DNA from 3 places in the Actinomadura sp. NPDC000600 genome. Region 3 is predicted to be linked to each of the others. Evidence: riboswitches for the same ligand, from Rfam matches in the RefSeq annotation. Region 3 holds a riboswitch; each other region holds the start of a gene.
The links. Region 3 has a riboswitch for cyclic di-AMP ahead of ABWI07_RS19445 (CHAP domain-containing protein). Riboswitches for the same ligand answer to the same signal wherever they lie in the genome.
Positions count from the first base shown of each region.

Region 1: linked by a shared signal. The riboswitch ahead of ABWI07_RS01125 (NlpC/P60 family protein) and the one ahead of ABWI07_RS19445 (CHAP domain-containing protein) in region 3 are both predicted to bind cyclic di-AMP.
Region 2: linked by a shared signal. The riboswitch ahead of ABWI07_RS35640 (CHAP domain-containing protein) and the one ahead of ABWI07_RS19445 (CHAP domain-containing protein) in region 3 are both predicted to bind cyclic di-AMP.

Region 1 covers NZ_JBEUPD010000001.1:253,095-263,317, reverse strand. Annotated here, with positions in the region: gene ABWI07_RS01140 (carboxymuconolactone decarboxylase family protein) at 1-455, opposite strand, end outside; gene ABWI07_RS01135 (sigma-70 family RNA polymerase sigma factor) at 591-1,439, shown strand; gene ABWI07_RS01130 (MFS transporter) at 1,501-2,964, opposite strand; cyclic di-AMP (ydaO/yuaA leader) riboswitch at 3,286-3,424, shown strand; gene ABWI07_RS01125 (NlpC/P60 family protein) at 3,433-4,215, shown strand; gene hpnH (adenosyl-hopene transferase HpnH) at 4,292-5,296, opposite strand; gene shc (squalene--hopene cyclase) at 5,361-7,226, opposite strand; gene ABWI07_RS01110 (polyprenyl synthetase family protein) at 7,254-8,264, opposite strand; gene hpnE (hydroxysqualene dehydroxylase HpnE) at 8,261-9,652, opposite strand; gene hpnD (presqualene diphosphate synthase HpnD) at 9,649-10,223, opposite strand, start outside.
Region 2 covers NZ_JBEUPD010000036.1:16,265-26,487, forward strand. Annotated here, with positions in the region: gene ctaC (aa3-type cytochrome oxidase subunit II) at 1-448, shown strand, start outside; gene ctaD (aa3-type cytochrome oxidase subunit I) at 445-2,112, shown strand; gene ABWI07_RS35620 (cytochrome c oxidase subunit 4) at 2,116-2,526, shown strand; gene ABWI07_RS35625 (L,D-transpeptidase) at 2,668-3,936, shown strand; gene ABWI07_RS35630 (M48 family metallopeptidase) at 3,944-5,359, opposite strand; gene ABWI07_RS35635 (hypothetical protein) at 5,356-6,624, opposite strand; gene ABWI07_RS35640 (CHAP domain-containing protein) at 6,664-7,494, opposite strand; cyclic di-AMP (ydaO/yuaA leader) riboswitch at 7,502-7,672, opposite strand; cyclic di-AMP (ydaO/yuaA leader) riboswitch at 7,797-7,995, opposite strand; gene ABWI07_RS35645 (C40 family peptidase) at 8,493-9,542, opposite strand; gene ABWI07_RS35650 (NYN domain-containing protein) at 9,732-10,223, opposite strand, start outside.
Region 3 covers NZ_JBEUPD010000012.1:112,542-122,764, forward strand. Annotated here, with positions in the region: gene ABWI07_RS19425 (DUF2620 family protein) at 1-227, opposite strand, end outside; gene ABWI07_RS19430 (PRD domain-containing protein) at 224-601, opposite strand; gene yhfZ (GntR family transcriptional regulator YhfZ) at 626-1,555, opposite strand; gene ABWI07_RS19440 (hypothetical protein) at 1,750-2,511, opposite strand; gene ABWI07_RS19445 (CHAP domain-containing protein) at 2,706-3,374, opposite strand; cyclic di-AMP (ydaO/yuaA leader) riboswitch at 3,388-3,553, opposite strand; gene ABWI07_RS19450 (MFS transporter) at 4,018-5,292, opposite strand; gene ABWI07_RS19455 (NACHT domain-containing protein) at 5,724-8,039, shown strand; gene ABWI07_RS19460 (hypothetical protein) at 8,163-8,333, shown strand; gene ABWI07_RS19465 (RNA polymerase sigma-70 factor) at 8,385-9,287, opposite strand; gene ABWI07_RS19470 (NAD(P)/FAD-dependent oxidoreductase) at 9,423-10,223, opposite strand, start outside.

The DNA.
Region 1 (10,223 bases), on a different contig from region 3:
CAGCCCCAGCGCGTTCCGGCGGGCACCCGGAAGGCGGTGTTGATCCGGTTGAAGAAGTTGGTGATCGCCACCATCAGGACCAGGGCCCCGAGCTGCCGCTCGTCGTAGTGCTCGGCGGCCTCGGCCCAGGTCTCGTCGGTGACCGCGCCGGGCCGGTCGGCGAGCCGGGTCATGGCCTCGGTGAGCGCCAGCGCCGCCCGTTCGGCGTCGTCGAAGCGCGGGTCCTCGTACCAGGCGGCCAGCGTGAGCAGCTTCTCGGTGCTGACGCCGGCCTCGGCCGCGCTCGTGGCTCCGGCGTCGGTGCAGGCGCTGCATCCGTTGATCTGGCTGGCCCGCAGGTGGACCAGCTCCAGCACCTCCCGGGGGACGCCGCCGCCGTACACCGCCTTGAAGATCTCCTGGACGCCCGCGCCGATGTCGGGCCCGCTCGAAGAACCGTGGATCCGTGGTGCCATCTCTTCCTCCCGCAGTCGATGTGGACGGCACCACGACGCACCGGGCCGGGGAGAAGTAACGTCGGCCCCGGCGTTACCTTCTCGACTCGTGCCGCGTCCTGGTGGAGGAACCACGACACGCAGCCCGGGAGCACCGTGACCCGACAGGACAAGCTGGCCGCCGACTTCGAGGCGCACCGCCCCTACCTGCACGCGATCGCGTTCCGGGTGCTCGGCCAGCACGCGGACGCCGACGACGCGGTGCAGGAGGCGTGGCTGCGGCTGGCCCGTACCGGCGGCGACGGCATCGAGGAGCTGCGCGGCTGGCTCACCACGGTGACCGGACGGATCTGCCTCGACATCCTGCGCCGGCGCGGAGTCCGCGGCGAGCAGCCACTGGAGCCTGAGCTCTGGACCGCCTTGGGCGACCTCGGCCCCGACCCCGAGGCGGAGGCCGTGCTCGCCGACTCGGTCGGCCTCGCCCTGTACGTCGTCATGGACGCTCTCACTCCGGCGGAGCGGGTCTCGTTCGTGCTGCACGACGTCTTCGAGATGCCGTTCGACGCGGTCGCGGCCGTCCTCGGCCGGAGCACCGCCGCCGCCAAGATGCTCGCCAGCAGGGCCCGGGGACGGATCCGGCTCGGCGCGCCCACCGCCGACGCCCACTCGGCGGCACGCGGGGTCGTCGACGCCTTCCTGGCGGCCGCCGGCCGGGGCGACCTCGCGGGCCTCCTCACCCTCCTCGCGCCTGAGGTCGAGCTGCACAGGGGCCCGAGCGTCGTCCGGGGCGCGGACGAGGTCGCCGCCCAGGCCACCGTCGGGGCCCGCCGGGACGCGAAGGGCCACCCGGCACTGGTCGACGGCGTCCCCGGCGTTCTCATCACCATGGGCGGCCGCCCGTTCCTCCTGATGGCCTTCACCGTCGAGGACGGCCGAATCACCACGATCCGGACGCTCTCCGACCCGAAGCGGCTGGCCCAGATCGTCCCCTCCTGGGTCACCTGACACGCCGGGTCCGCACGCCTTGAGCGCCCCTTTCGACGGGGGCGCTCTGGGTGGCCGGGCGTCAGTGGGCGGGGGTGTCCGGCTGGGGTGGGGTGCGGATCAGGAGGGTCACCAGGACGGCCACGGTGGCCAGGGCGAGGGCCGAGACGGTCGCCGCGGTGGTGTAGCCGTGGACGAGGGCGCTCACCCGGGAGGCGGCCGGGCCGTGCTCGCGCAGGTAGCCGGCCGTCGCGCCGATCGCGACGGTGTTGACGACGGCGGTTCCGACCGACCCGCCCATCTGGGACGCGGCGTTGACGACGGCGGCGGCGACCCCGGCCTCGCGCGGGGAGACGCCGGCGGTCGCCAGCGAGAAGGCCGGCGGGAACACGGCGCCCATGCCGATCCCGAGCAGGATCTCGACGGGGACGACCGAGGCGGCGTAGCCGCTGCCCGGGTCGAGCCGGGTCAGGACGGCCAGGCCGGCCGCGGCGATGAGCAGGCCGCCGCCGATCAGCAGGCGGGCGGGCACGCGCCGGGTGAGCAGGGCGCCGACCAGGTACCCGCTGACCGAGTTGGCGAAGGCGAGCGGCAGGAACGCCAGGCCCGTGCGCATCGGGGAGAAGTGCGCGACCACCTGCAGGTAGTAGGTGAGCGTCAGGAAGATCCCGAAGGCGCCGACGACCGCGGTGGCCACGGCGAGGTAGGCGCCTGCCCGGCCGCGGTCCGCGAGGATGCGCAGCGGCAGCAGCGGTGCGTCGTGCCTGGCCTGGCGCGCGATGAACAGCGCGAGCGCCAGGGCGCCGGTCGCGAGCGGCGCGGTGGTCTGCCACGCGTCCCAGCCGTGCGGGGCGGCCTGCCCGGCGCCGTACACGACGGCCGCCAGGCCGCCGGTGACGAGGACGGCGGAGATCCAGTCGACGCGCGCCCCGGGGAAGCTCGGCGGGGCCGGAAGGACGATGCGTCCCGCCACGGACGCGGCCGCGGCGATCGCCACGTTGACGTAGAGGCACCAGCGCCAGTCGGCGTACTGGGTCAGCGCGCCGCCGAGCAGCAGCCCGACGGCCGCGCCGCTGCTCGCCACGGCGCCGTACACGCCGAACGCCTTCGCGCGCTCCTTCGGTTCGGTGAACGTCACGGCCAGCAGGGACAGGGCGGTGGGCGCGAGCAGCGCGGCGAACGCCCCCTGCAGGGCGCGCCCGACCACGAGGACGCCGAAGCCGGGCGCGGCGCCGGCGATCATCGAGGCGACCGCGAACCCGGCCAGCCCGGCCAGGAAGCTGCGGCGCCGCCCGACCAGATCGGCGATCCGGCCGCCGAGCAGGAGCAGCCCGGCGAAGGACAGGGTGTAGGCGGTGATCACCCACTGCCGGTCGGTGTCGCCGAAGCCGAGCGCGTGCTGGGCCGTGGGCAGCGCGATGTTCACGATCGTGGCGTCGAGCGCGATCATCAGCTGCGCGACGGCGATGACGACCAGCGCGGCCCAGCGGCGGTTCGGGACGCCCGCGGACGGGCCGGACGCGGTGCGCGACGTGATGGCGGTCATGGAACCCACCTCCCTTTAAGTGAAGGGTTCTCCTCCAGATATTAACTGGAGGTTTCTCCTCCGTCTAGAGGTGGAGCGGGATCGCGTACGGCCTTGGAGAGGGAGGGACTCAGAGCACCTCGGGATCGCCCACCGGGGCGCTGAGCTGCGGGTTTGATCGCGGGAAGCTTGCCATCCCTTGGTGATTTCTGTAGGTTTGCCGCTCCAAGACGCTCTCCAGGCGTTTTGTCCCACTTACGTGGGCGGGGTGCCCTCCCCGCGGAACAAGGCCCCGAGACGGTCCATCGATCGGGCCTCACATCGTCAGCGCCGCTTCTCCCTCAGCGGCACCCGCCGAGTCCGCCGTCGCGCGGAGCCGGGGACCCACCTCGCACCGGGGTGAATCGGCCTGCCCAGGCCGTAGGGCGACTTCCACGCCCGAACCCGTCAGCTAACCCGGTAGGCGGCACTTGGAAGCAAGGAGCCCCCTTGAAAGGCAAGCACAGCAAGCAGTCGCGCCGTCTAAGGCTCGCCCCCTGGGCCATCGGCACGATGACGGGTCTCGCCACCTTCGGCGTGACGGCGGCACTGCCGACGACCTTGCAGCACGCGACCATCGAGACGGCCGCCGCAGCCCAGACCGTCCCCCAGCAGCAGACCGCGCAGCTGCTGGCCGAGCGGCGGACGCAGGTCGGAGAGCGGAGGCAGGCCCGGGCCGCGGCCCAGTTCCAGAAGGAGTTCAAGGCGCCGACGAAGGCCGAGGCGACGAAGAGCCGGTCCTCGACGAAGGTCGAGTCGAAGCCGGTCTCCGCGAAGAAGCAGGCCGTTCCCCAGCAGCAGGCGGCCGATCCCAAGGCGGCCAAGCGGGCCCTGGTCATCAAGCGGGCCAAGAGCTGGCACCCGCACACCGCCCAGCGGGTCCCCTACAGCCAGACCGGGTCGCACAACGGCTACCGCACCGACTGCTCGGGCTACGTCTCCATGGCGCTGGGGCTGCCCAAGCCCGGGCCCAACACCGTCGGCCTGACCTCGTCGCGATACACCCAGCGCATCAAGATGTCCCAGCTGAAGAAGGGCGACCTCGTCATGGACGCCCTCGGCAGCAACACCACCCGGCACGTCGTCATCTTCGAGAAGTGGGCGAACAAGCAGCACACCTCGTACTGGGCGTACGAGCAGCGCGGGCGGTACGGCACCGACCACCGGACGCTCACCTACGGGCTGTCCTCTGGCGACGAGTACAAGGCGTACCGGCCGACGTCCCTCAAGTAGGCGGCGGCTCAAGAGAAGCGCCCGGCATCGGCGGATCGCCGGTGCCGGGCGGAGCGGGTTGTAGAGCGGTCACAGGTCAGACCGAGCGGACGGCCCGCATGGACTCCTTCAGGGAGCCGAGGGTCGCGAAGACGGCCGTGGGCTCGTAACCGCAGTGGGCCATGCAGTTGGCGCAGCGGGAGTCGCGGCCCCGCCCGTAGGAGTCCCAGTCGGTCTCGTCCAGGAGTTCCTGGTAGGTCTGGGCGTAGCCGTCCGACATCAGGTAGCAGGGCCGCTGCCAGCCGAAGAGCGAGTAGGACGGGATCGCCCAGGCCGTGCAGGGAAAATCGACCTTGCCCTCTAGGAAGTCCAGGAACAGGGGCGAGTGGTTGAAGCGCCACCGCTTGCGGTTGCCGTCCCCGAACGCCTTGCGGAACAGCTCCCGCGTCTCCTGGACGCCGAGGAAGTGGTCCTGGTCGGGAGCCTTGTCGTACGCGTAGCCGGGCGAGATCATCATCTCGTCGACCTCGAGGTCGTCGTTGAGGTAGTCGAGGACGTCGATGACGGTCTGCGGCGTGTCCGTGTTGAAGATCGTCGTGTTCGTGGTGACGCGGAACCCGCGCCGCTTGCACTCCCTGATGGCGGCCACCGCGTCGTCGAAGACGCCCTCCTTGCACACGGACTCGTCGTGGCGCTCGCGCAGCCCGTCGATGTGCACCGCCCACGCGAAGTAGGGCGACGGCGTGAACTTGTCGATCTTCCGCGGGATGAGCAGCGCGTTCGTGCACAGGAACACGAACTTCTTGCGCCGGACGAGCTCGTTCACCAGCTCGTCGATCTGCGGGTGCATGAGCGGCTCGCCGCCCGCGATGGAGACCATCGGCGCGCCGCACTCCTCGATGGCGGCGAGGGCCTGCTCGACCGGCATGCGCTTCTTCAGCACGTCGTGCGGGTGCTGGATCTTCCCGCAGCCGGCGCAGGCGAGGTTGCAGGCGAACAGGGGTTCCAGCTCGACGATGAGCGGGAACTTCTCCCGCCCGCGCAGCTTGTTGCGGAGGATGTAGCCCCCGATGCGAAGGCTCTGGCGGAGCGGCATGCTCATGGTGTCCGGACCTCCTTGGGCGGTGCGGGCCCGGTGGACTCCACCGGGTCGTGGGCGGGCCGCGTCATGTCGCGGCCCGCAGGTAGCGGCCGAGCGCGCTCACGGGGAACACCAGCCGGTACAGGTGGTAGTTGATGTAGAAGTCGCCGGGGAAGCCGGTGCCGGTGAACAGGTCCTCGTCCCAGTTCCCGTCCGGGCGCTGGTGGTCGACGAGCCACTGGACGCCCGCCTCCACGGCCGGGGAGCGCTCGCCCGCGGCGAGCAGCGCCAGCAGGGCCCAGGCCGTCTGGGAGGGGGTCGACTCGCCCCGCCCGATCCACGCCGGGTCGTCGTAGGAGCGCAGGTCCTCGCCCCAGCCGCCGTCGGCGTTCTGGTGGTCCTCCAGCCAGGCGACGGCGCGCCGGATCGCGGGCTTGCCGGGACGGACCCCCGCCGCGATGAGCGCGGGCACCACGCTGCCCGTCCCGTAGACGTGGTTCGCCCCCCAGCGCCCGAACCAGGAGCCGTCCTCCTCCTGCGCCCTGAGCAGCCACACGACGGCGCGCCTGACCGCGGGCGACTCCGCGAGGCCCTCCCCGGCCAGCGCCTCGACGACGTGGGCGGTGACGTCGGCGGACGGCGGGTCGATGACGGCGCCGAAGTCGCAGAACGGCAGCTTGGTGCAGAGCTCGCGGGTGTTGTCGGCGTCGAACGCGGCGAAGCCGCCGTCCCGCGACGCCATCCCGTCCAGCCAGCGGACGGCCCGCCTGACCGGCTCCTCCGCCTCCGGGAAGGACACCTTGCGCAGCGCCAGGATGGCCTCGGCGGTGTCGTCGGTGTCGGGGTAGACGTCGTTGTCGAACTCGAACGCCCACCCGCCCGGCGGGACGTCCGGCCGCTTCACCGCCCAGTCCCCCGGCCCGCGGACCTCCTCGCCGACGACCCATCCGGCGGCCTTCACCAGGGCGGGGTGGTCGGCGGCCACGCCCGCGTCGGCGAGCGCGTTCATGGCGAGCACCGTGTCCCAGACGGGCGACTGGCACGCCTCCAGGCGGCGGCCCTTGTCGTCGCGGATGATGAACCGTTCGAGCCCGTCCAGCCCGCGTTTGACGACCGGGTGGTCGAGGCCGTAGCCGAGCTCGTGCAGCGCCATGAGCGAGTACACCCACGGCGGCTGGATCCCGCCCCAGCAGCCGTCGGCCTCCTGCCTGGCGATGATCCAGTCGGCGGCCCGGCGCAGCGCCGCCAGGCGCAGCGGGCGCACCGGCCGCCTCTCGTACACGTGCAGGACGCGGTCGAGGGCGTTGAACGCCGCCCCCCAGCCCTTGGCCTCGTTCGCCGGCATCGCGCCGCACCGCAGCTCCGGCAGGTCGAACGGCAGCGCCCGGACGGGCCGCAGCGACCCGAGGACCGTCAGCGGGACGATCGTCTGCCGTGCCCAGCACGCCCAGTCGTAGACGTTCAGCGGGACGCGGCTCGGCAGGAACATCAGCTCGGGCGGCATGACCGGCAGGTCGTCCCAGGACCACTGGCCGAACAGCGCCAGCCAGATCCGGGTGAACACGCGGCTGCCCTCGACGCCGCCCGCCTCCCGCACGTACTCGGCGGCCTTGCGCATGTGCCCGGCGCCGACCGGGTCCCCGGCGAAGCGCAGCGCGACGTAGGCCTCGATCGTCGTGGACAGGTCGGCCGGGCCGCCGTGGAAGTTCGCCCAGGTGCCGTCCTCGCGCTGCTGGGAGCGGATCCAGCGCGCCGCGTCCTTGGTGTCGGCGTCGGAGCGGATGCCGAGGAACTGGCGGAGCAGCAGGTCCTCGGCGTCCATGGTGACGTTGGTCTCCAGTTCGGCCTTCCACCAGCCCTCGGGCGACTGCAGGCCGAGCAGGTGGTCGCGGGCGGCCTCGGCGGCGGCGGCCGCCGCGCCGGTGAGTCCGGACACGTCGGTGGTGGTCATTCGGTCCTTCCCTTCTGGCGCGGCGGGTCAGTGGTCCCGGGAGGTGACGAACAGCGCGATGTCGCGGAACTCGGCGGCCACGAGCCCGTCCATGCCCGAGTCGTCGAGGTGGCGCCCGGCGGCGGCGACGCGGCGGTCGGCCTCGGCCGCGGCCCAGTCCCGGCCGCCCGCCGCCTCCACGAGGCGGGCCATCTCCCGCAGGACGCCCTCGGACGGCGGCCCGGGTTCGGCGTACAGCGCGGCGAGCCGCTCGGACTCGGGGCGCCCGGAGTTCAGCGCGTACACCACCGGCAGCGACTTCTTGCGCGCCCGGAGGTCGGCCAGGACGGGCTTGCCGGTCGTCTCGGGACTGCCCCAGATGCCGAGCAGGTCGTCCACGAGCTGGAACGCGAGGCCCATCTCGGTACCGAACCCGGTCAGGTGCGTCACGAGGCGGGTGGGGCCCTCGGCGAGCATCGCCCCGATCGAGCAGGCGCAGGCGAGCAGCGCACCCGTCTTGTCCCCCGCCATGGTCAGGCACTCGTCGAGCGCCACGTCGTCGCGCTGCTCGAACCCGATGTCGAGCGCCTGGCCCGCGATGAGCCGCTGAGTGGCGGCGGTCAGCGCGCGCGCCGCCCAGTGGGCGCCTCGCGTCTGCTGGTCGAGGAGCAGGTTCTCCGACAGCGCCAGGAGCGCGTCCCCGCCGAGGATGGCGGCGGACGGGCCGAACACCGTCCACGCGGCGGGCCGGTGCCGGCGGGTCCGGTCGCCGTCCATGATGTCGTCGTGCAGCAGCGAGAACGCGTGCACGAACTCGACGGCGACGGCGCCGGGCAGCGCCGTCTCGTGGGGTGCCCCCGCGGCCCGCGCGGACAGCAGCGCCAGCGCGGGACGCAGCGCCTTGCCGCCCGCGGCGGCGGGCTCGCCGTTCTCGTCGGTCCAGCCGAGGTGGTAGGCGACGACGCGGCGGGTCCACGGGTCGAGGCGCTCCGCGCAGGCGCGCATGGCCTGGTCGACCAGGGCGCGGCCGTCGGTGATCGAGGCCGGGACGGTGGTCATCGGCCGCTCCCCCCGTCCTGGCGGTGCTCGTTCCGGACGGTCGGTCTCAGGTGGCGGCGGACGAGACGGGCCGCGGTCAGACCGCTGCGCACGGCTCCCTCCATCGTGTCGGGCCAGCCCGTGTCGGTCCACGCGCCGGCGAGGAACAGCCACGGCAGCCGGGTGGCGGACGCGGGACGCAGCGCGTCGCTGCCGGGGCTCTGGCGGAACGTCGCGTGCCGCTCCCGCGTCACGAAGAAGTCGGTGACGCGAGCGCGGCGGGCGGCCGGAAGCAGCCGCCTCAGCTCGGCGAGGTACACCGAGCGCAGTTCGGCGGTGGGCGTGTCGATCCAGCGGTCGGCCGCCGAGACCGACACCGCCAGGTACTGGCCGCCGCCCGTCAGGCCGCTGACCGCGGTGCGGTCGAACACCCACTGCACGGGCGAGCCGACCGCGGCGGCGAACGGCAGGTCGGCGCCGTCGACCCGCAGGACGGGCCGGTCGTAGACGACGTGGACGTTGACGATCGGGCTGGAGCCGAGCCCGGCCCAGCGCGCCCGGTCGGGGGCCGCCTCCTCGGGGACGAGCCCGGCCGCCGCCCGGTGGGGCACGGCGAGGACGACGGCGTCGGCGCCGACCGGCGAGCCGTCCACCACGAGCTTCGGCCCGGCGTCGATCGCCGTCACCTTCGCGTTGAGGTGGATCCGGCCGCCGTTCCGCTCGATCTCGGCCGCCGGGAGCGTGCCGTGCAGGTCGCCGAGCGGGACGGCGGGCACGCCGATGTCGGCGGCGTCCGCGCGGCCGAGCAGCGCGGTCTGGCACACGAACGCGGCGGGGCCGAGCGCGGCCCCGTCCAGGCGGACGTTGAGCGCGGCCGTGACGAACAGCTCCCAGAGCGCCGCGCGCGCCCAGGGCCCCTGCCCGTGCTCGGCGAGCCAGGTGCCCATGCTGATCCGGTCGAGCGACGGGTCGGCCGGGTCGACGCGGTCGAGCGCCAGCGACGCGCCGACCGCCCGCAGCCGGTCGGGCGGGGAGAGCAGCCGGTACCCGGCGAGCGCCGGCAGCAGGTGCAGCGGGCCGGGGGCCTTCGCACGGCGGAGCCGTCCGCCCGGGCCGTCCGGGGTCAGGACGCGGACGTCGAAGCGGTCCTGGACGCGGACGCGGTCCAGCGCGTCCAGCCGGGCGAGCAGCCCCTGGTACGCCGAGCAGCATTTCAGGAAGATGTGCTGGCCGTTGTCGACGGTCAGGCCGTCCCGCGTGAAGGAGTGGGTGGCGCCGCCGAGCCGGGGCCGCGCCTCGTAGACCGTCGGGCGCAGCCCCGCCTCCTGGAGCGCCAGCGCGGCGGTGAGCCCGGCGAGCCCGCCGCCGACGATCGCGACCTCCGCCGGGCCGCCGTCGCGGGCGCTCACCGGTGGATCCCGGCCATCGCCATGGCGGACACGGTCGCCTTCTCCCACGCCGGCAGGGACGTCCGCGTCTCCAGGGCGGTCAGCGGGTCGGCCGTGATGCGGCGCAGCAGGTGCCGGTAGATGCCCGCCATCGCGCCCGCGCACGCGGCGCTGCGCCGGTCGAGCATGGGCAGCAGCTTCAGGCCGTCGGCGTACCACCGCTCCGCCCGGTCCGCCTGGAAGCGGACGAGGCTCGCCAGGCGGTCGGGGTCGTCGGTCGCCCGGCCCGCCTCGTCGCGCTCCAGGGTGCATCCGAACCGGGCGAGGTCCTTCGCGGGCAGGTAGACGCGGCCGTTCGTCCGGTCCTCCCGGACGTCGCGGAGGATGTTCGTGAGCTGCAGCGCGACGCCGAGCGCGTCGGCGCGCGGCACGGCCGTGGCCGGGTCGTCGGTCCCGAAGACGCCGAGCGACAGGCGGCCGACGGAGCCGGCCACGCAGCGGCAGTACCAGAGGAGGTCGTCGAAGGTGTCGTAGGTCCCGCCGCGCACGTCGGCCTCGCAGCCGTCGATGAGCTCGCCGAACGCGTCGAGCG
Region 2 (10,223 bases), on a different contig from region 3:
GACCACCAAGAATCCGCAGGTGGTCGTCGACGTGACCGGGTTCCAGTGGAGCTGGCAGTTCGACTACAAGGAGAAGGACGCCGCGGGCAAGGAGAAGACGGTCGCCTCCGTCGTCGGCCAGCCCGTCGCCCCGAACGGGCCCGCCGCCGCCAAGCCGGTGATGACGATCCCCTCGGGCCAGACGGTGCGGGTGCGGCTGCACGCCAACGACGTCATCCACTCGTTCTGGGTGCCGGCACTGATCTACAAGAAGGACGTCATGCCGGGCTACACCAACGAGTTCGAGTTCACGGCGAACAAGCTCGGCACCTATGAGGGCCGCTGCGCCGAGCTCTGCGGCGTCGACCACAGCCGGATGCTGTTCCAGCTGCGGGTCGTGACGCCGGAGCAGTACCAGAAGTTCATCGCCGATTCGAAGCAAGCACTGGCCGCGGGAGGTGCCAAGTGACCGCGACGAGTCACGCACCGAGCGCGCCGATCGCCGCGCCGCGGACGAGCAAGGGGCGGATCATCGCCTCCTGGCTGTCGTCCACCGACCACAAGGTGATCGGCTACCTCTACCTGATCACCTCGTTCTTCATGTTCCTGTTCGGCGGTGTGCTCGCGCTCATCATCCGCACGGAGCTGTTCAAGCCGGGGCTGCAGGTCGTCAGCAACGAGCAGTTCAACCAGCTGTTCACCATGCACGGCACGATCATGCTGCTGATGTTCGCGACGCCGCTGTTCGCGGGCTTCACCAACGTCATCATGCCGCTGCAGATCGGCGCGCCCGACGTGGCGTTCCCCCGGCTGAACATGCTGGCGTACTGGCTGTTCCTGTTCGGCAGCCTGATCGTCATCGCGGGCTTCCTGACCCCGGGCGGCGCGGCCAGCTTCGGCTGGTTCGCCTACGCCCCGCTGTCGGACGCGGTCCGCTCGCCGGGCGTCGGCGGCGACATGTGGGTGATGGGCCTCGCGATGTCGGGCTTCGGCACCATCATGGGCGCGGTCAACTTCATCACCACGATCCTGTGCATGCGGGCGCCGGGGATGACGATGTTCCGGCTGCCGATCTTCACGTGGAACGTCCTGCTGACCTCGATCCTGGTCCTGATCGCCTTCCCGCCGCTGGCCGCGGCGCTGCTGGCGCTCGAGGCCGACCGCAAGCTCGGCGCGCACATCTTCGACGCCGCGCACGGGGGCGCGCTGCTCTGGCAGCACCTGTTCTGGTTCTTCGGGCACCCGGAGGTCTACATCATCGCGTTGCCCTTCTTCGGCATCGTGACGGAGATCCTCCCGGTCTTCAGCCGCAAGCCGGTGTTCGGCTACATCGGCCTGGTCTTCGCGACCATCAGCATCGCGGGCCTGTCCATCACCGTGTGGGCGCACCACATGTTCGTCACCGGCCAGGTGCTGCTGCCGTTCTTCTCCTTCATGACGTTCCTCATCGCCGTGCCCACGGGGGTGAAGTTCTTCAACTGGGTCGGGACCATCTGGCGAGGACAACTGACGTTCGAGTCGCCGATGCTGTGGTCGCTGGGCTTCCTCGTGACCTTCCTGTTCGGCGGTCTCACCGGCGTCATCCTGGCGTCGCCGCCGATGGACTTCCAGCTGTCGGACTCCTACTTCGTGGTGGCGCACTTCCACTACGTCGTGTTCGGCACCGTGGTGTTCGCGATGTTCGCGGGCTTCTACTTCTGGTGGCCGAAGTTCACCGGCAAGATGCTGAACGACACCCTCGGCAAGGTCCACTTCTGGATGCTGTTCATCGGCTTCCACGGCACCTTCCTCATCCAGCACTGGCTGGGCGCCGCGGGCATGCCGCGCCGGTACGCCGACTACGCGAACGAGTTCCACGGGCTGAACGAGATCTCCAGCATCTTCTCGTTCGTGCTCGGCGCGTCGATGCTGCCGTTCTTCTACAACGTCTACATCACGTGGAAGCGCGGCAAGCGCGTCGACGTCGACGACCCGTGGGGCTACTCCAACTCGCTGGAGTGGGCGACGTCCTGCCCGCCGCCGCGGCACAACTTCAACTCGATCCCGAAGATCCGTTCCGAGCGGCCGGCGTTCGACCTGCACCACCCGCACGTGGGTGCCAAGGGCGAACTGGCCGGGGCGAAGGGGGAGTAGCCGATGCGCGTCCAGGCGTTCATGTTCTACGGTTGCGCGGTCTTCTTCCTCGCCACCGACATCGTGTACTGGCTCTGGTCCAAGGACTGGACGGGCACGACGGCGCTCGCGCTCGCGGTCGGCCTCGCCGGGCTCATCGGGTTCTACGTCCACTTCACGATCCGGCGCCTCGAGCGCGCCAACGCCGGGCCGCTGTACGAGGACGACCCGGAGGGCGAGATCGCGGACGCGGCCGGCGAGCTGGGCTTCTTCAGCCCGCACAGCTGGTGGCCGCTGTTCGTGGGGCTGTCGGCCTCGGCCGTGGCGCTCGGCGTCGTGTTCGGCTGGTGGCTGGTCATCCTCGGCGCCGCCGCCGCGGTCCTCACATCGATCGGAATGGTGTTCGAGTACTATCGGGGTCATTTCGCCCACTGATCAGTAAAAGATCCCCATCGGGGGCCGGTGTCCGCTTTGTAGCGGGTACCGGCCCTTTCACACATACTGGGCGCCGCTCCAGCGACCGGGCTGGGCAGCGGACCGATCGCCCAGGTGAACGACCGGGGGGTCCACATGCGGGTGAGTGGCTCGAGACCGGGAGGCCGGGGGCGGTACACCGCCGTGCTCGTCGGCGCGGGCGTGGTGGCGGGTGCCGCGGCGTGTTCGGGAGGCGTCGCACCGGACGGCAGGGACGAGGTGAAGCTCGCGGTGTCCCCGGGCGGGGGCGGCGGCAAGCTCAGGCCGGACAGCCCCATCGCCGTCGAGGCGCGGCACGGCACGATCGAGAACGTGACGGTGGCGACGAAGGACGGAGTGGTCGAGGGCGACCTGAGCGCCGACCGGACCCGGTGGCGGTCCCGGTGGACGCTGAAGCCGGGCACGGCCTACACGGTCGACGCCACCGCCCTCGGCAGGGACGGCCGGACGCGTACGGTCCGCAGCGGCTTCACGACGGCCGAGGTGAAGAAGACCAACGACGTCTCGATCGAGGCGCCGTTCAACCGGGAGACCGTCGGCGTCGGCATACCGATCATCGTGCACTTCGCCCGCCCGGTGCAGGACCGGGCGGCCGTGGAGCGGGCCCTGGAGGTCACCGCCGACCGGACCGTCGAGGGCGGCTGGAACTGGTTCGGCGCCCAGGAGGTCGTCTTCCGGACGAAGCAGTACTGGCCCGCCCACACGAAGGTGTCGTTCAAGGCGCACCTGAGCGGCGTCCGCACCGGCCAGGGCGTCTACGGCGGGAAGGACTACGGCGTCGACTTCAAGGTCGGCGACTCGCACGTCTCCACGGCCGGCGAGGACAGCCACAAGATGGTCGTGAGGATCAACGGGAAGAAGGCCCGTACGATCCCGACGAGCATGGGGCGCGGCGGGGTCCGCAAGTACACCACGACCAACGGCGTCCACCTCGCGATGGGCAAGGAGGACCCGACCGTCATGACGTCGGAGTGGGACGGCTGCGGTCCCGGCTGCGCCGGGTACTACAGCCTGACCGTCTACAAGTCGGTGCGGATCTCCGACAGCGGCGAGTACGTCCACAGCGCGCCGTGGTCGGTCGGCGCCCAGGGCAGCGAGAACGTCAGCCACGGCTGCATCAACGTCAGCCCGTCCAACGCCAAGTGGTTCTACAACCTCTCCCAGCGGGGCGACCCGATCACGGTGACCGGGAGCAGCCGGGAGCTGGAGCCGGAGAACGGCTGGGGCTACTGGCAGGTCAAGTGGCAGGACTGGACGAAGGGCAGCGCCCTGAAGCGGTCGGTCACGACGGCTCCGCACGTGGACGCGGCGACCCTGTCGGCGCAGCGGGGGGCCAAGGTCCCCGGTGCGCAGCGGGCCGAGGGCAACTGAGCGCCGGCTAGCGCTGCGGCGGCGGGACCCGGACGCGGTGCATGCGCGCCCAGTCGCGGGCCATGGCGATCCGGTCGGGGCCCGAGGGGTGCGTGAGCCACAGCAGGTACTCCGCCGCGTCGGGGTCCAGGTCCGAGACGTTGCGCACGGACAGCGCGTGCTGCATCGACACGAACGTCGACGGGTCGCGGGTGAGGTCCAGCGCGTGGACGTCGGCGCGGGCCTCGATGCGGCGGCTCACGAGGTTCTGGACGGGGGCGGCGAGCGTCGTCCCGGCCGTCACGAGCGCGAGGAGGAGCGCGATGGACCTCGGGTCGGCCGCCCCGCCGCCGCGGCGGGCGTCCGGGCCGGCCCCGCCGGGACCGGGCGCGCCGGGATCGAGCCCGGCGCGCCGCAGGAGGCGCGGGGACGTCATCAGCGGGTACAGCAGGCAGAGTGCCCCGGCCACGCCGAGCGCGCCCACGAGCGTGCCCCACAGCACGTCGTCGCGCTTGGCGTGGCCGAGCTCGTGCCCGACGATCGACTCGACCTGGGCGGGGGGCGACTTCAGCAGCGTGTCGTAGAGGACGATGCGGCGCGTGGAGCCGAACCCGGACACGTAGGCGTTGAGCGACGTCGTCCGGCGGGAGGCGTCCGCGACGAGGACGTCCTTGACGGGCACGCCGTCCCGGCGGGCCATCGCCAGCAGGTCGCTGCGCAACTGGCCCGCGGGCAGCGAGTGGAACTTGTTGAACACCGGTTCGACGGCGAGCGGGTAGACGAACGAGACGAAGACGACGAGGACGAACCCGCCCGCGGCGGCGCCCGTCCACCAGTAGCGCGGGAAGCGGCGGGTGAGGGCGTAGAGCAGCAGGAGGGCGATCGTGTAGATGACCCACGTGACGGCGAGGGACTTCGCCTGGTCGACGAGCCACGCGGGCCAGCTCTGCGTGGAGAGCCCGTAGCGGCGCAGCACCGACTCGCCCCAGACGTCGAACGGCAGCCCGGCGATGCGCAGCAGCGTGGTAAGGGCGAGGGTGGCGGTGATGATGCGCAGCCACCGGCGACGTGTCCTGGCGGTGACCCAGCCGATGAACCGTGCGCCCAGCGGGGTGAAGCCCAGCACCAGGACCAGGACGAGTCCGACGGCGAGCCCGGAGTAGGCGGGCGGGTTGACGGCCGAGTCGAACGCCCTGGAACGGGCGATCTCGGCGGGGGTGAAGTCCAGTGCGGGGTCGGGTCTCACGCGCCCGCCGGGGACGTGCCCGGGCAGCGGGCTCCACGGGGTGGTCAGGGCGAGGACGGCCGCGACCCCGGCGAAGAGAACGGCGGCCGTGACGGCGGCGGCGACCCGGGGCCGCCGTGCCGGGGCGCCGGGGGCGCCGCCCGGCCTTCCGCCGGCGGTGCCCTCGGCGCTGCCCTCGTCCGTCTCCGCCTCGCTCATGCGAGCTCCTCTTTCACGTAGTCGCGCCAAAGTGCGGTGAAGCGCTCCCGCGTGAGGCCCAGCACGTCGCGCAGCGCCGCGGCCTCCGGGGCGCGCCCGGCGGCCCGGTAGAGCCGGACGAGCGCCGCCTCACCGTACCGGTCGGCGACCATCCGGCAGGCGAGCCAGGCCTCCTGGTAGGCCTGGGAGAGGCGCGGGGAGCCGCCGGCGAACGCGTCGGCCGCGGGGAGCGCGGACGGCGCCCGCCCGGCGGAGACCTCGCGGCGCAGCTCGCCCGCCGCCGACCGGGTACTGATCTTGACGCGCCGGTAGCCGACGTAGTCCGCGAAGCCCTCGATCAGCCACAGCGGGGTGCGCCGGTCGCGGGCGCCGCCGGTGGCGACGTGGGTCAGCTCGTGCGTGAGGACGACGTTGCGGCCGAGCTCGTTGAGGCGGCCGAAGGTGCCGGGGGAGATGATGACGCGGTCCTCGCCGCGGCCGTCCCCGGGGGCGATGGTGGCGAGCGCGGCGATCTGGCCGAGGCTCTGCCCGGGGCCGGCGAGCGCGGAGGCGAGGGAGGCGTCGGCGGGGACGAGCGCGACGACCCGCTGCGCCCACCCCTTGCCGACCACGGAGGTGACGACCGGGACGGCCGCGTCCAGCCGCGCGGCGATGCGGTCGAGGCCGGTGCCGTCGCCGATGACGAGTCCGGCTCGCCCCCTGACCGCCGTCAGGGGGCCGCTGTCCCAGATGTCGGCGTCGTCGGTGAGGCCGCGGGACGTCCCGTCCCCGACGACCGTCCACGTCCCGCCGCGCGGGGCCAGCGTGAGGTAGCGGGTGCGGGCCACGTCGCTCCTGTCGAAGCCGCGCAGCCTGTAGCGCACCTCGATCCGGACGACGGCGTTGCCGCCGTCCATGGCCTCGGTGTTGACGATGCGCTCCCGCCAGTTCTCCAGGGGGAGTTTCCGGAGGTTGCCGTACATGAGGGCCTGGGCGTCCCGGAAGGCGGCGGGGGCGTCGCCCACGCTGGCGAGGAAGGCCATGCGGTCGCCGTCGCGGACGGCGCGCGCGCGGTTGGCGAGGACGGCGGCGGCCGTCTCCGGGCTGAACGTCCCGGCGACCCGCGAGGTGGCGGCGCCGGCGCCGCCGGCGCCGGGCGCCCCGCCGCCGGAGCGCGAGCCGACCAGGCCGGCGCCTCCGGCGAGCAGGGCGGCGGCCCCGCCCGCGCCCAGGGCGAGGACCCTGCGCCGCGTGACGGTGGCGTCCTGCCCGGGGCCTTCCTCCATGGGCGCGATCCTATGCAGGACGCGGGGCGAGGGGCGGCATCACGACCGGTAGTCCGGGTAGCCGTAGCCGACGACGTCGTCTGTGGAACGTTCCTTTACGCGGACGGCGTTGTCGGTGTTGCCCTCGACGGCCTCGATCGTGCCGTCGTCGATCTCCTCGACGACCAGGCCGACGTGCCGGATGTCGTCGAAGGACTTGCCGCCGTCCCACGCGTAGAAGACGATCGCGCCGGGCCTCGGCTCGGTGCCCCAGCGCCCGTGCTCCTGGAACCAGCGGGCGTGCGCGACCGTCCAGGCGTCGCTGCCGACCTGGTCGCCGAAGCCGATCTGCTCGCCGACCCAGGAGACGAACATGTCGCACCAGTTCGCGTCGCTGTAGCCGTCGAGGGACCCGCCGTCGCGCGCGAGCGTCTCCCGCGCGCGGGACGTGGACATGTACCACTCCTGGAACTTGGTCTCGCCGCCGCCGTCCTCCTCGACGCCCACCTGCGAGCGGGCGAGCCTGATGGCCTGCGCGGCGGTGGGCCGCGACTTCCCGGCCGCTCTGGCGGAGGGCCTGCCGGACGACACGGCCGACGGCCGCTCGGGCCGGGTCTTCTTGGGGGTCTTCGAGGCGCGGATCCTGGGCTCGCCCTCGGACTTGCGCCTGGACGGGTCGCCGTGCGCCGCCAGGCCGGGGGCCAGGTCGGCCGCGGCGGCGGACCTCACCGGGGCGGAGCCGAACGGCAGGACCGACGCCTGCGCCGTGGCGGCGGCGGTGCCGAGCACGGCGGCGCCGACGACGACGCCGCCGGTCGTCCGCCACGTGATGGAAAGGGGGTGCGGCTTCCGGTGCTTGCCCGGGGCCTTCTTGCGGTGCGCGCGTGGCACGGGGGTCTCCTCGGCTTCCATGGCGCCTACCGGGTTAGCTGACGGGTTCGGGCGTGGAAGCCGCCCTACGGCCGCGAAGGCAGGCCGATTCACCCCGAAAAGGACACAGTGGGTCCCCGGTTCCGCGTCGGACGCGCATGCGGGGCACGGCGGTCCGCGGATTCGGCGGTGGCGTGCCCGGGGGCGGGCACACCGGTTCGGATTGGGGGAGCTCCGGCGGCGGGGGGTGCCTGCGGAGCGAAAGGGGGGGCCGGGGCGTGGTCGCGTGGCGGCCACGCCCCAGGTACCGCTGCGGGATTCTCTCCTTCTCTTCCAGACGCCTACCGGGTTAGCTGACGGGTTCGGGCGTGGAAGTGGCCCTACGGCGGCTCTCGCCGGTGCCCCGGGAGAGACGCGCCGATTCACCCCGGGTGCCGGAATGCCCGTCCGGAAAGACTCTCCGGACTCCGGCGGATATGGGTCCCCGGTTCCGCTCTTCGGCGGATTCGGCGCTGCCGCTGCGATCCTGGGGGCGATATGGGGCCCTGCGCGGGACCTGTCTCCCGCGTGCGAAAGAGCGGCGCCTGATGTTGTGTGCGGACGGCGCCCCGTCTCCGGGGCCGTCCGGGGCCTGCCCCGTGTAGGCCACTGCGGCAGCACGCTCGGCGCCATGCACGCGGCAAGCGTGCGCACGGTGGGGCGGGGGTAGGCCTGGTCTGCGTCGAGACCGTGCGGCGCCTGCGGGCGCCGCGGGACGGCACGTGGGGCGTGCCGCCCGGGGGTGCGGCGCGTGGCTCGCGCCGCCGTCACGCGGGTGCTGGATGCTCCGCGTGGGACCGGGGCGCCTGGGGGGCGCCGCGGGTCCACGGCGTCTGGAGGGCGCCGTGAGTGGTGACAAGGTACCAAAGCCCCAAGAGAAGGCAAACCCCCCCAAAATCAACAACGGACCAGGTCAAGCCCGGTCCGTTGTCGATGAGGGCCCCGTCACACCCGCGCCGCGGGGGTGTCAGGGCGGTGCGTCAGGGGCGTCCGGCGCCGTAGTAGTTGCTCAGGTAGTAGCCGGAGGTGATGTCGCTGATCTTGACGACGTCGCCGGTGTGCGGGGCGTGGATCATCTTGCCGCCGCCCACGTACATGCCGACGTGGCCGAGGTTGCTGAAGAAGACCAGGTCGCCGGGCTGCAGGTTGCTCTTGGCCACCCGCTTGGTCGCGGCGTACTGGGAGTTGGTGGTGCGGGTGATGCCGACGCCCGCGGCGGCCCAGGCCTTCATGGTCAGGCCGGAGCAGTCGTAGGAGCCCGGGCCCTCGGCGCCGTAGGAGTAGGGCTTGCCGAGCTGGGCGTAGGCGAAGTCGAGCGCCGCGCGGGCCGGACCGCTGGCCGGGCCGTTGTAGGTGCCGCCGGTGCCACCGCCGCCGCCCGGGCGCGACGGCGTGCCGCCGCCGAGCCGGCGCACGAGCGCCTTCTGCTTCTGGACCTGCTTGTCGAGCTCCTGCTTCTGCTTCTTCAGCTCGTCCTGCTTGGACTTCACCTCGTCGTAGGCGGACTTCGCCTGGGCCTGCTCGCGGCGGAGCCGCTGGGCCGTCGCAAGGAACTGGGTGAGCTGGGAGCTGCGCTCGTGCGACAGGTGCGAGAAGACGGCCGCCTGGTCGAGGATCGACTGCGGGTCCTTGCTGCCGACGAAGCCGGTGACGTCGGCCGAGTCACCGTTCTTGTACGCGGTGGCCGCCATCTGAGCGATCTTGGACCGCTGCTCCTCGAAGCTTGCCTGCTCCTGCTTGCTCGCCTTGGTCGCGGAGTCGAACTTCTTCTTGGCGACCTTGAGCTTCTCGCGGTTCTGGTTGAACTGCTCGACCTTCTGGTCCATCTGCTCGTTGAGCTTGTCGAGCTTCTTCTGGGCCTGCGCCCGGGTCGGCTTGGGCTCGGCGTGCGCCACCACCGGGGAGCAGGTCAGGGAGACCGCCACGGTCAGGCCGGCGACGGCCGCCAGGCGACGGGAGACGCCTCTGCCCGCGGAACCCGCCCTGCGGGCAGGCCGCTGCGCCGGTGCCCCGATGTGATCATTGGCCACGGTCGGTTTCGCCCCTCTCGTCCAACGACGTCAGCGGACGACATTAGCGAGGGGCAACAGCCGTCACAACCGATTCATCACTCTTTGATTGACATCTGCGGACATCATCCACTTTTCGTGACGTGATGATCACGGACCGCGAGGCTTGCCTTATGAGAGCCTTATGGCCGCCTTATGGGCGGGCCCGCCCTAGGAGCGGCCCAGCCTGCGCAGCAGCAGGGAGGAGGGGCAGGGGCGCGCGCTGGCGCGCCGCGCGGCGTCGGCGACCTCCCGGTCGGACGACACCACGACCACCGACCGGCCTGGCGGCTCCGCCCGCACGAGCTCGCCGATCAGCTCGTCCGCCGTCTGCCCCGGGCGGCTGAACAGCACCCGCACCCCGCGCGGCGCCGCGATGGCGACCGGCGCCTCCAGCTCCGCGCCGTCGAACACGCACGTGACCTCGGCGCGCGTCTGCGCGGCCAGCCCGCCGAGCCCGGACAGCAGCCGGCTGCGCTGGTCGGCCAGCGGCAGCTCCCCGTACCCGGTCTTGGTGACGTTGTAGCCGTCCACCACCAGGTGCACCTGCGGGAGCGTGAGCAGCCTGTCCAGCAGCTGCGGGTCGCTGTCGGACAGGGCCCGGCCGGGCAGCGCGCGGTGCGCCAGCCGGTCCGGCTCCAGCCCGCCGACCGCGTCGGCGGG
Region 3 (10,223 bases):
CCCCGGCCGAAGGTGAAGCACCGGGCCGCGCCGAGCAGCCCGACGAGCACGCCCAGGGAGCCCCCTGCCCCGGTGTGGCACGTTCCGATGTAGTAGTCGGCCTGGCCGGCCATCAGCCGGGTGGCCGCGTCCATGTCGTTGGTCACGACGACCTCGAAGCCGCCGATCTCCTCGAGCCGCTTCGCCACGTCGACCTTGCCGACGCCCCCCACCAGGATCTTCGTCATCGCATCGCCTCTCGTTGTCGTAGCAGGGCCAGGTGCAGAGCGAGGAAGCGGACCTCCTGACCGGGCAGGACGACGTCCAGCGCGGACTCGGCCCGCTCCGCCAGCGCCGCCGCCTGCTCCAGCGCGTCCGGGTGGCCGGCCAGCTCCGCCCGCACGGTCTCGTCGGCGGCGAACTCGGTCAGTGCCCCGCCGTCGCGAGAGCGCTGCAAGGCCAGGAGGAGATGGCTGGTCAGCGTTCCCGCGCTCTCCTCGGTGATCTCGCTGCCCGCCGCGTCCAGCATGTCGAGCTCGACTCGTACGAAACGGCAGATCTCGGGCGCGACCTGCCCGGTCCTCTCGAAGATCTCCAGCCGCTCGGCCAGCTGCCGGTCCATGGGACGGCCTCCTCTCAGGGCGGATCAGTACGAAGGCAGCCGGTCGCCGGACAGCACGGCCTGCTGCGTCCGGGTCACGAGCTCGGCGGAGAGGCGGTCGCGCACGGCTTCCAGGGCCGGGGAGTCGCCGGCGCGGACGGCGAGGACGGCGCGGGAGTTCCGGTCCGCGAGGCCGGTGGAGGTCACCTCGTCGAACGGGATGGTCGTGACCTCCTCGTCGATGTGCTGGTGGACCTCGTCGAGGTTCCAAACCGTCGCGTCCACCTCGCCCCGGCGGAACAGCTCACCGAGCTGCATGTACGACGTCTCGACGTACCGGACGGGCCGTTCCGCGAAGACCAGCCGGGTGAGCCGCTGCTGGTCGGCGGAACTGGTGTCGACGGCGACGGCCAGGCCCGGGTCGTCCAGCGACGTGCCCGCCCGCAGCAGCACGCCGTGCGCGCCGACGAACGTGCGGGGGCCGAGGTCGGCGAGCTGGGCGATCGGGCAGTCCGCCCCGAACTCCTCGAACGCCAGCCGGGACACCACGATGAGATCGACCTTGCCGGCCAGCAGCGCGTCCAGCCGGGCCTGCGCGCCCCGCATGAACGTGAGCGCGAACGGGATCTCCGCCTGCTCGAACGCCTCCCGCAGCCCGGTCGCCAGCCCCTCGTAGCGGCGCGAGTACGGCAGCGGCATCGCGGCGAGCATCGTCCCGAGCCCGGCCAGCTTCCACAGACCGGTCCGGTCGACGGCCCGCAGGTACGTGCCGAGGTGCCCGCGCGCCTCGGTCTGCACCGCGCCCGTGCTCTCCAGCAGCTGCAGGGCCGCCTGCACCGTGCCGTTGCCGACACCGAGCCGCTCCGCATAGTCGCGGATCCTCGGCAACCGCGAATCCGGCTGCTGATTGAGCAGTTCGGCTGCCAATTGCCGGGCGGCCATCCCGTTCCGTGTAAGGAACCGTGCGTCCAACATGCACTGAACAATAACCAGGATCCTGTACAAGCGCAATGGGTGACCGGGAACCCGCTGGGCGAGCCACTACGGTCCGCCGACGCGGCGCTGCCTGCCTTTCCTGCCCGGACACGACGGACCCCGCTCCCGTCCGAGGACGGGAGCGGGGTCTGTGGCGAGGATCGGGGGGCTGGGAGGGATCACCCGGACGGGGCTCAGCCGAGGGGCTTCGGGGCGCCCTTCTTGCCGGGGCCGTGGCCCCAGGACAGCACCTCGTACTTGACGCCCTTCAGGTGGCCCGCCGAGGTGCCGGTGTTGTACTTGCTGCTCGGCTTCTTGCCGTCCACCAGGTGGCGGAAGGTGTAGGTGTCGAGGTCGAGCATGACGCCGCGGTGCGACGGCTCGCCCGGCCCGCGGTCGCCGACGAAGCCGGTGACGGTGCGGCCCTTGTAGGACACCTTGACCTTGGTGTGCATGGGCCAGCTCGGGCTGGCGAACAGGCCCTTCTGCATCGGCTTGCCGCCGGCGGGGGCGCCGGTGTCGCCGTTCACGCCCGAGCCGTCGTCCCAGAAGTAGGACGCGGTGGTGCTGCCCGACAGGACGCCGTGGCCCTTCGGAGCGCCCTTGCCGGTGGCATGGCGCGGGGCCTTCGCGTCGTGCTGCCCGGCCACCGGCTGCCCGGTGACCTGCTTCCCTGTCACCTGCTTCGCGGTCACCGGCTTCCCGGTCACCTGCTTCCAGGTGACCTGCTCACCGGTCACCTGCTCCCCCGCCACCGGCTTCCCGGCCATCTCCTGCCCGGCGACCAGCTGGCCGGTCATCTGCCGGCCGGTGACCTGCTGGCCGGTGACCTGCTGGCCGCTGACCTTGTGCGCCGTCGGGCTGTCCGCCAGGGCTCCCTGGGCGGTCCCGACCGCCACTCCCGCGACGAGCGTGCCCGCGAGGGCGGTACTGATGAGGGCGACTCGCTGCTGCATGTTCATCCTTTGCTCGGTGGTCCGGGGCGCCGGGTCGCGCCTTCGGGCGTGTGGGGCTCGCCGTTCGGGCATGACGGACCCGGCGCACGGCACGTGGCGTGCTCGCGACGTGGGTGTGATCGCGCGGAGGGATGGAGAAAGGGGGGAGCACCGCTGGACGGTGCGGGGCTAGGGGGCCGCTGAGCGGCCCGGGCTCACCGGTACTGGGGGTAGCCGTAGCCTGCGACGGTGGAGGTGTCGCGGACCTTCTGCTTCACCGCGTCACCGGTGTTGCCCTCGATGGTCTTGATGGTGCCGTCGTGGTTGTCCTTCACGACGATGCCGACGTGCTCGACACCCTTGACGCCGCCGCCGTTCCAGGCGAAGAAGACCACGGCGCCGGGCTTCGGGGTCTCGCCGAAGCGGCCGGTCTTCTTGAACCACTTGGCGTGGCTGACGGTGTAGGCGTCGGCGCCCATGCCCTTGGTGCCGGTGTTCTGGCCCAGCCAGGACACGAACATGTCGCACCAGGACTGGCCCTTGTAGACCGAGGCGCTCTTGGCGCCGATGCGGTGGGCGTTCTGCTCGCCCAGCGGCGAGCCGGCGTACCAGTCGTTGAACTTGCTGTTGCCCGAGGCGTCCTCGTGGGTGCCGACCTGCGTGCGGGCGAGCTTGATGACGTCCTGTGCGGAGGCGCCGACCTCGGCGCTCTGGCCGCCGGCCTTGGACGCGGGGGCGGCCTGCGCGGTGTTCGCGGGCTTGGTGTCCGCCTGGGCGGACGGGGCCAGGGAGGTGAACCCGAACACACCTGCCAGGGAGAGGACGGCTCCGGCGGCGACGCGGGTGCCCATGCGCTTGGGCAGGCGGATATTACGAGCGGTCATGCAAGGTTCTCCTGAGTTCTTCCAGTCCGCCTACCGGGTTAGCTGTCGGGTTCGGGCGTGGAAGTGGCCCTACCGCGGCCCCGCGCATGGCGGGGGTGCGGATTCACCCCGGTGTTTCGGTGGGTCCCCGGCTCCGCTCGGCCATGATCGGCTCTCTGCGGACTCGGCGGCGGACGTGCCGTGATCGGCCGTCCTGATGATCAGGGACTCGACGCGCCCTTCATGATCTGGTCGGGCGCTCCGTACGGGCTTCCCCGTCGGTTACACACTCACAACAGGTTCAAGCGACCCCATATTTCGTCAAGCACGCCCCAAGAACCCGTCCGACCTGCAAAGCCTCCCCAAAACCCCCTAAACGCAAGGCCTCCGGCCCAGTCAAGCCGAAGCATGATTTTTTGGCCGCCACCTTCGCCCAGAGGGGTCAGCCCACACCCGACCGCCCAGGACGTTGCCTGAGATACGCCCATCACGCCACTGGTTGCCTTAAGGCATCGACGAAGGTCTGAGCCAAGCGGACGCCAAGCGTGGCGGCGGACACACCTCGGCGTTTGCAGGCACCATCGGCCGGTGAGGCCGAAGCACGTGTCTCGGCGGCAGGCGAGGGGGCGCCACACCGGCGTTGGCTTTGTGTGCGCGCCCAGGGTTAGACCGGCTGCACGGCGGCGTCCGGCTGACGGTGGAGTCGCTTGGTCCGCAGCAAGGGCCGGGCGAGCAGTGGCAGCATGCACACTGCGGCCGTAGCAGCGGCGGCGAGCATCGCTGCTCGCAGGCCGAACGTGGTGCCGACGAGTCCGGCGGCGGCTGAGCCGATGGGGAGCGTGCCCCAGGTGAGGAAGCGGTGGACCGCGGTCGCGCGCGTGGCCAGATCCGGCGGCGTGGCCAGATGCCGGATGGTGATGGCGTTGACGGCGAACATGCCCTGACCGATTCCGTTGACGAACGTGCCGGCGGTGAGCAGCACGCCCGGCCAGCTACCGGCGGACGCCGCGCCGATGGCCAGCCCGAGCACCGAGGGCACGCCGGCGATCGTCAGGGACGGCCCGATACCGAAGCGGTCCGCCATGGAGCGCGCCAGCAGACCGCCCAGCGGGAATCCGCTGCCGCCGACCCCGAGAGCCACGCCTAGCAGCCAGGCGTCCAGGCCGAGGTGCTCGACCGCGAACACCGCGAGGAGGGAGTCGTACATGGCGACGCCGAGGTTGTACAGCGCACCGCAGACCATGATCGGCCGCAGCACCGGATGCCGCGCCACGAACCGCAGCCCGTCAAGCACTTCCCTCCGCAATGGACGCCGTTCCACCGGGACCGCCAAGACCGGGTCGCGCTGCCCGATCAGTGCCAGGGTCAGCACGCTGACGAGGTAGCTACAGGCATCGGTGAGCAGCGCCCGAGCGGCCCCCACGCTGCTGACGACGACCCCGGCGATGCCCGGGCCGACGAGCAGCGAGGTGGACTCGGAGACCGAAAGCCGGGTGTTGGCGGCATGCAGCCGCTCGTCGTCTGCGATCAGCGTGGGCGTGTAGGACTGGTAGGCCACCTGGAAGAACACCATGCCGATCCCGGTCACCAGCGCCACCAGCAGCAGATGCGGCAGCGTCAGCACGTCCAGCCAGGCCGCCACCGGCAGTGACAGGACGGCCAGGGCGCGCATGAGGTCCGCGCCGAGCATCGATCGCCGCATCCCCAGCCGCGCCACCCAGACCCCGGCCGGCAGCCCGATCAGCAGGAACGGCAACCTGCCGAGCGCCGCGAGGACGGCGATCTCCATCGTGCCGGAGTGCAGTTCCTGAAGCGCGGCCAGCGGCAGCGCCAGCAGAAAGACCTGATCCCCGACCAGGCTCACACTCTGCCCGGCCCACAGCAGTCGAAAGTCTCGCCACGACCGGCGGTCGGACGACACGGAGATCTCACTCGGCATCGCACCAGCATCATGGCCGCGACCACACCACAGAAGTGGCGCAAATGCCTACGACCGCCAATATCTCGCCACGAGACACTGGACTTCTCCACTCCACCCGCCCCAGCCAACGCGCCGACCCCGAACGCGTCCATGCCGACCGGGTCGGGGTACTGCTGGTCGAACTCGGGCACCTGGCAGACCCAGCGCGGCGTCGTCGGCGGGCTCGGCGTCCAGACTGGACAGGCCGATCGTCATCGGGGTGGTGGCGTCGAAGCGCCGCCGGCGACGCCCCCGCGCGGAAATGGCATTCTCAGGGCACCGCGAGGAAGACCGTCACCGCGTGGCGATGGCATTGGCCGCCTCGATGAAAACGTCGACGAGCAGGCGCAACGGGCCGGTTGTGGACTTCGGGCCGCCAGCGGCATGGGGGCGACACCAGAATGGCCAGCATGCGCAACGGCAAGGTCTGGTGGCCATGGCTGGCGGTCCTGGCGGCAGTGGTCGGCGTCCTGGTCCTGGCATGGGTGACGTTCACCCCGCTGACCGACAACGGGGGGTTGCAGGTCTCGGCGAACCGTGCCCAACTGACTGGCGGGTTCGTGTTGGCCGCCGCCGTGCCGTTGGTCCTTGCATTGCGGTGGGCCCGACAGCGTTCCCGCGAGCTGGTCGCCGCTGCCGTCCCCGGCCCCGAGGTCGTGGCGCGCGCCAAGGAGTTGCTGGCCGGCTTGGTGGCCGAGCAGTGGGAAGACGAGGCACGGCGGCGGTCGCTGGATGACCCTTACCCGATCCCTGTGCGCTGGCGCACACCCGCACCCGACGCACACACTCCCGCGGTCATGGACCATCCCGACCTCATCGACCCCACCACCGCAAGCACAGGCCGAGTGTGGTGGACGGCCTCCAGCAACCACATCGCCGCTCTCTCCGTCCGGTTCCGCCGCACCCGACGGGGCCGACTTGTGATCCTCGGCAAGGCAGGGACCGGCAAGACCACCCTGGCGATACAGCTGCTGCTGGATCTACTGGCCACCCGCACCACCGGTGAACCGGTCCCGGTGCTGCTGCCGGTGGCCGGCTGGGACACCGAGCAGTTTCCCCGCCTCCACGACTGGGTCGCCGACCGGCTCGCCCGCGACTACCCGGCACTGCGCTCACCCGACCTGAGCACCGGCGCGGCGCACGCGCTGACCGGGCGCGGGCACGTGCTGCCGGTCCTGGACGGGCTGGACGAGTTGCCCCCACCCGCCCAGGCCAACGTGATCTCTGCTTTGAACCGGTCGCTGGGCGGCGACGACCAGCTCATCCTCACCAGCCGCACCACCGAGTTCACCACCGCCATCACCGCGGCCGGAGACGTGGTCAACTCCGCCGCCGTGCTGGAACCACTCCCGCTGTCCCCGGCGGCCGCCGCCGACTACCTCACCCACTGTCTGCCGCCCTCCCCAGGACCCGCCTGGGAACAGACCCTGACCGCACTACGCACCACACCCCCCACCGACCTGACGCCACTCCAACAGGTGCCGCCCGGGCCGGCCGGGGCGCTGGCCCGAGTGACCGCCACCCCGCTGGGCCTGTGGCTGTTGCGCACCGTCTACACCGCGCCCGGCACCACCCCCACCGACCTGACTGACCCCGCCCTCTTCCCCACCCCGGCCGCACTCCAAGCCGCCCTGTTCGACCGACTCATCCCCGCCTTGATCACCACTCGCGAGCCCAGGAAGGATTCTGCCGAGCCGTTCCGGCCCCGTCACCGCCACGATCCCTGCGACACCCGCCGCTGGCTGGGCTACCTGGCGCACCACCTCATCAATCAAACCGATTCCTCCGGCGGTCAGGAGGGCGGCCAAGAAACCCGTGACTTCGCCTGGTGGCGCCTGGCCGCCACCACCCGCGCCATGACCCTCACCACTCAACTCGCCCTCACAGTCACCATCACCCTCTCGCTCGCGCTCATGTGGGGACTGATGACCGGATTCGTGGACTGGGTCGAAAATCGGTACTTTGAGGAGAAGGATCAGTTCCTGGGAGGTTTCCCGCTCGGGATACTGGGGCTGGCGTTCGGGCTATTGGCCGGGGCCTACTTCGGGAGTCAAGTACGGCTCTGGGCGCGGGAGACGCCCGGATACGCCGATCTACGCATCCGAAACCGCCCTGCAGGACTCTTCCGCCCACTCGTGAAATATTGCGCGATCGGGCTCACAACCGCGCTCGCGTGCTGGCTCGCGCAGCCAACCGAGGACGGGACTTACGAGTCCAGCCTTCTAGTGATCGTTGCCTGGTATGGGCTCATATTCGGGGCTACAGCCTGGCTTCTCAAAATCCCGAATTGGGCGACCACACCGGTCTCGTCCACCCTCACCGTCGCGCCGATCGACAGTTGGCGCGCCGACCGGAACCTCAATCTCCTGCGCATCACCATCTGCGCACTCGCGGGCGGACTGTGTTTCTGGCCCACGGCTGTGCTCCTGGCCGCGCTCGCGGGCGACCTCGATACCTGGGGTGCTCTGACGTGGTCCGCTCAGACGCTCCTCCTCGCGCTCACCTGCGGACTGACGGTCGGGGTCGCCGGTAGGCACCGGGCCTGGTGGGCCTACCTGATCGCCACCAGAAAGCTGGCCCGGGCCGGCCGCCTGCCGCCTCAACTGATGCCGTTCCTGGATGACTGCCACCGCCTCGGCCTGCTTCGGGCGGTCGGCCCGATCTACCAGTTCCGCCACGCCGAACTCCAGGACCACCTCGCAGCCACCTACCAAGCCCCGCCGTAGTCGTGAAGGCGCCATCCGTTACTTTACGGAGCCGCTCAGTGGCCCGGTCCAGGCTGAGATCAATAGGGAGCAGACCGGCCCGCTGGTACAGGTCTGCCTCACGGCGAACCGCAGCATCGGCTCATGCTCGACTTCAACGACTATGGGAAGAAGGGAATATCTCTCGACGGCGGGCACGGTCTGTGGCCGTTCTCAGCGCGGATGTTCGCCGACCTTCCCGACCGTCCACCCAAGATGGAGAGAATTTCCGGCACCTTCTGCGAGGGCGGGCACATCGACAGGAAGGCCCTCTAGCAACTCTTCCCTAAGATGACGGGACTCTGCGTCCCATCCTCATTCCGGTCATCAGTGGCCTCTTTCATCCTCGGATGTCCTCGTAGCACGGGGATCGGGGTTCAGGCCGGTGAGTTTGTCCGGGTTGATCTGGAGGCGCAGGTTCTGGATGCCGTCCTCGGCGAGGTCGTAGGTCAGGGCGCCGAGGGGCCGGTCGTCGAGGGTGACGAGGATGCCGAGCTCGCCGTTGATGGTGGCCGGTCGCAGGGCGACGCCCGCCGAGACGGGCTTGGCCAGGACGCCCAGGAACCAGCGGGCGACGTTGTCGGGGCCGTGCACGGGGCGGAGGGCGGCGGTGACCTTGCCGCCGCCGTCGGACCACGCGGTGACGTCCGGGGCGAGGAGCTGCATGACGGCGTTCAGGTCACCGCCCGAGCAGGCCGCGATGAAGCGGGCGGTGACCTTCTCACGCTGCGCAGGGTCGGCGTCGAAGCGGGGCCGGCGGGCCTGGACGTGGGTGCGGGCGCGGCGGGCGATCTGGCGGACGGTCGCCTCGGGCCGGTCGAGGGTGTCGGCGATCTCGGCGTGGGTGTAGCCGAAGACCTCGCGCAGGACGAAGACCGCGCGTTCGAGGGGGCTGAGGGTCTCGAGTATCACCAGCATGGCGGTGGACACGGTGTCGGCCAACTCGGTCTCCTGTGCGATGTCCGGGGAGGTCAGCAGGGGCTCGGGCAGCCAGGGGCCGACGTAGGTCTCGCGCGTGGCGCGGGCGGAGTTGAGCCGGTTCAGCGCCAGGTTGGTGACCATGCGCACCAGGTAGGCCCGCGGGTTGCGTACCGCGGTGCGGTCGGCGGCGTTCCAGTTCAGCCAGGCGTCCTGGAGGACGTCCTCGGCGTCGGCGACGCTGCCGAGCAGGCGGTAGGCGGTGCCGAACAGGAGCCGCCGATGCTCCAGATAGGGGTCTGATCCGGACATCTTCCTCATCCTCAGAGCCTCTCGGGTGTGCGCGCCGATGCCGGACGGCGGGCCGGGGCCGCCGTCCGGGCGGCGGCCGTGGCGAAACCCGCGCGCGCCATGGTCGAGGTCGCCGTCACGCCGGGTCCCCGGCGGTCAGGCGGCCGGTGTGCGGGTGGCGCGGCCGCCCCGGGACAAGGTCGCGCTGACGTTCATCCGCTTGCTGTACCGGTAGAGCTTCAAAGGGCTGCCGGAGATGGTCTCCTTGTACAGCACGGCGGCGCGGCCCTTGAGGTAGGCGCGGCGCGGGGTGTCGTCGGCGCGGGTGAACTGGATGACCGCGTCGCGGCGGCCGAGGCTGACCGGCTGGTGGACGTAGCCGAACCGGAACGGCTTCACCGAACGGCCGCGCAGCAGCCGGGCGATGGCGTCGGCGGTGTACTGGGCGGTGGGGAGCCCGCTCTGGCAGGTGCCGTGGATCGGTCCCCAGGCCATCCGGGCCGCGGCGGCGTCGCCGACGGCGTGGACGTCGGGGTGCGAGACCGACCGCAGGGTCGCGTCCACCTGGATCAGACCGTGCTCGTCCACGGCGATCCCCGCCTGCGCGGCCAGCTCGGGGACCGTGACTCCAGTGGTCCACAGGCACGCGTCCGAGGCGACCGTCCGGCCGTCGTCCAGCTCGACGGCGTCGGGCAGCACCTTGGCCACGCCCGCTCCCGTCCGGACGGTGACGCCGAGCCGGTCGAGGGCATTGCGCATGTACGCCTGGGCTTTGGCGCCCATCATCGCGCCGGGCTCCCCCCGGCTGATCAGGGTGACCCGGGCGCCGGGGTGGGCCTCGGCGATCTCGGCCGCGGCCTCGACGGCGGTCAGCCCGCCGCCGCACACCGCGATGGTGCCGCGGTCCGCGGCGACCTCGCGCACCCGTGCCGTGAACCCCGCGCTCCTCGGCCCGTC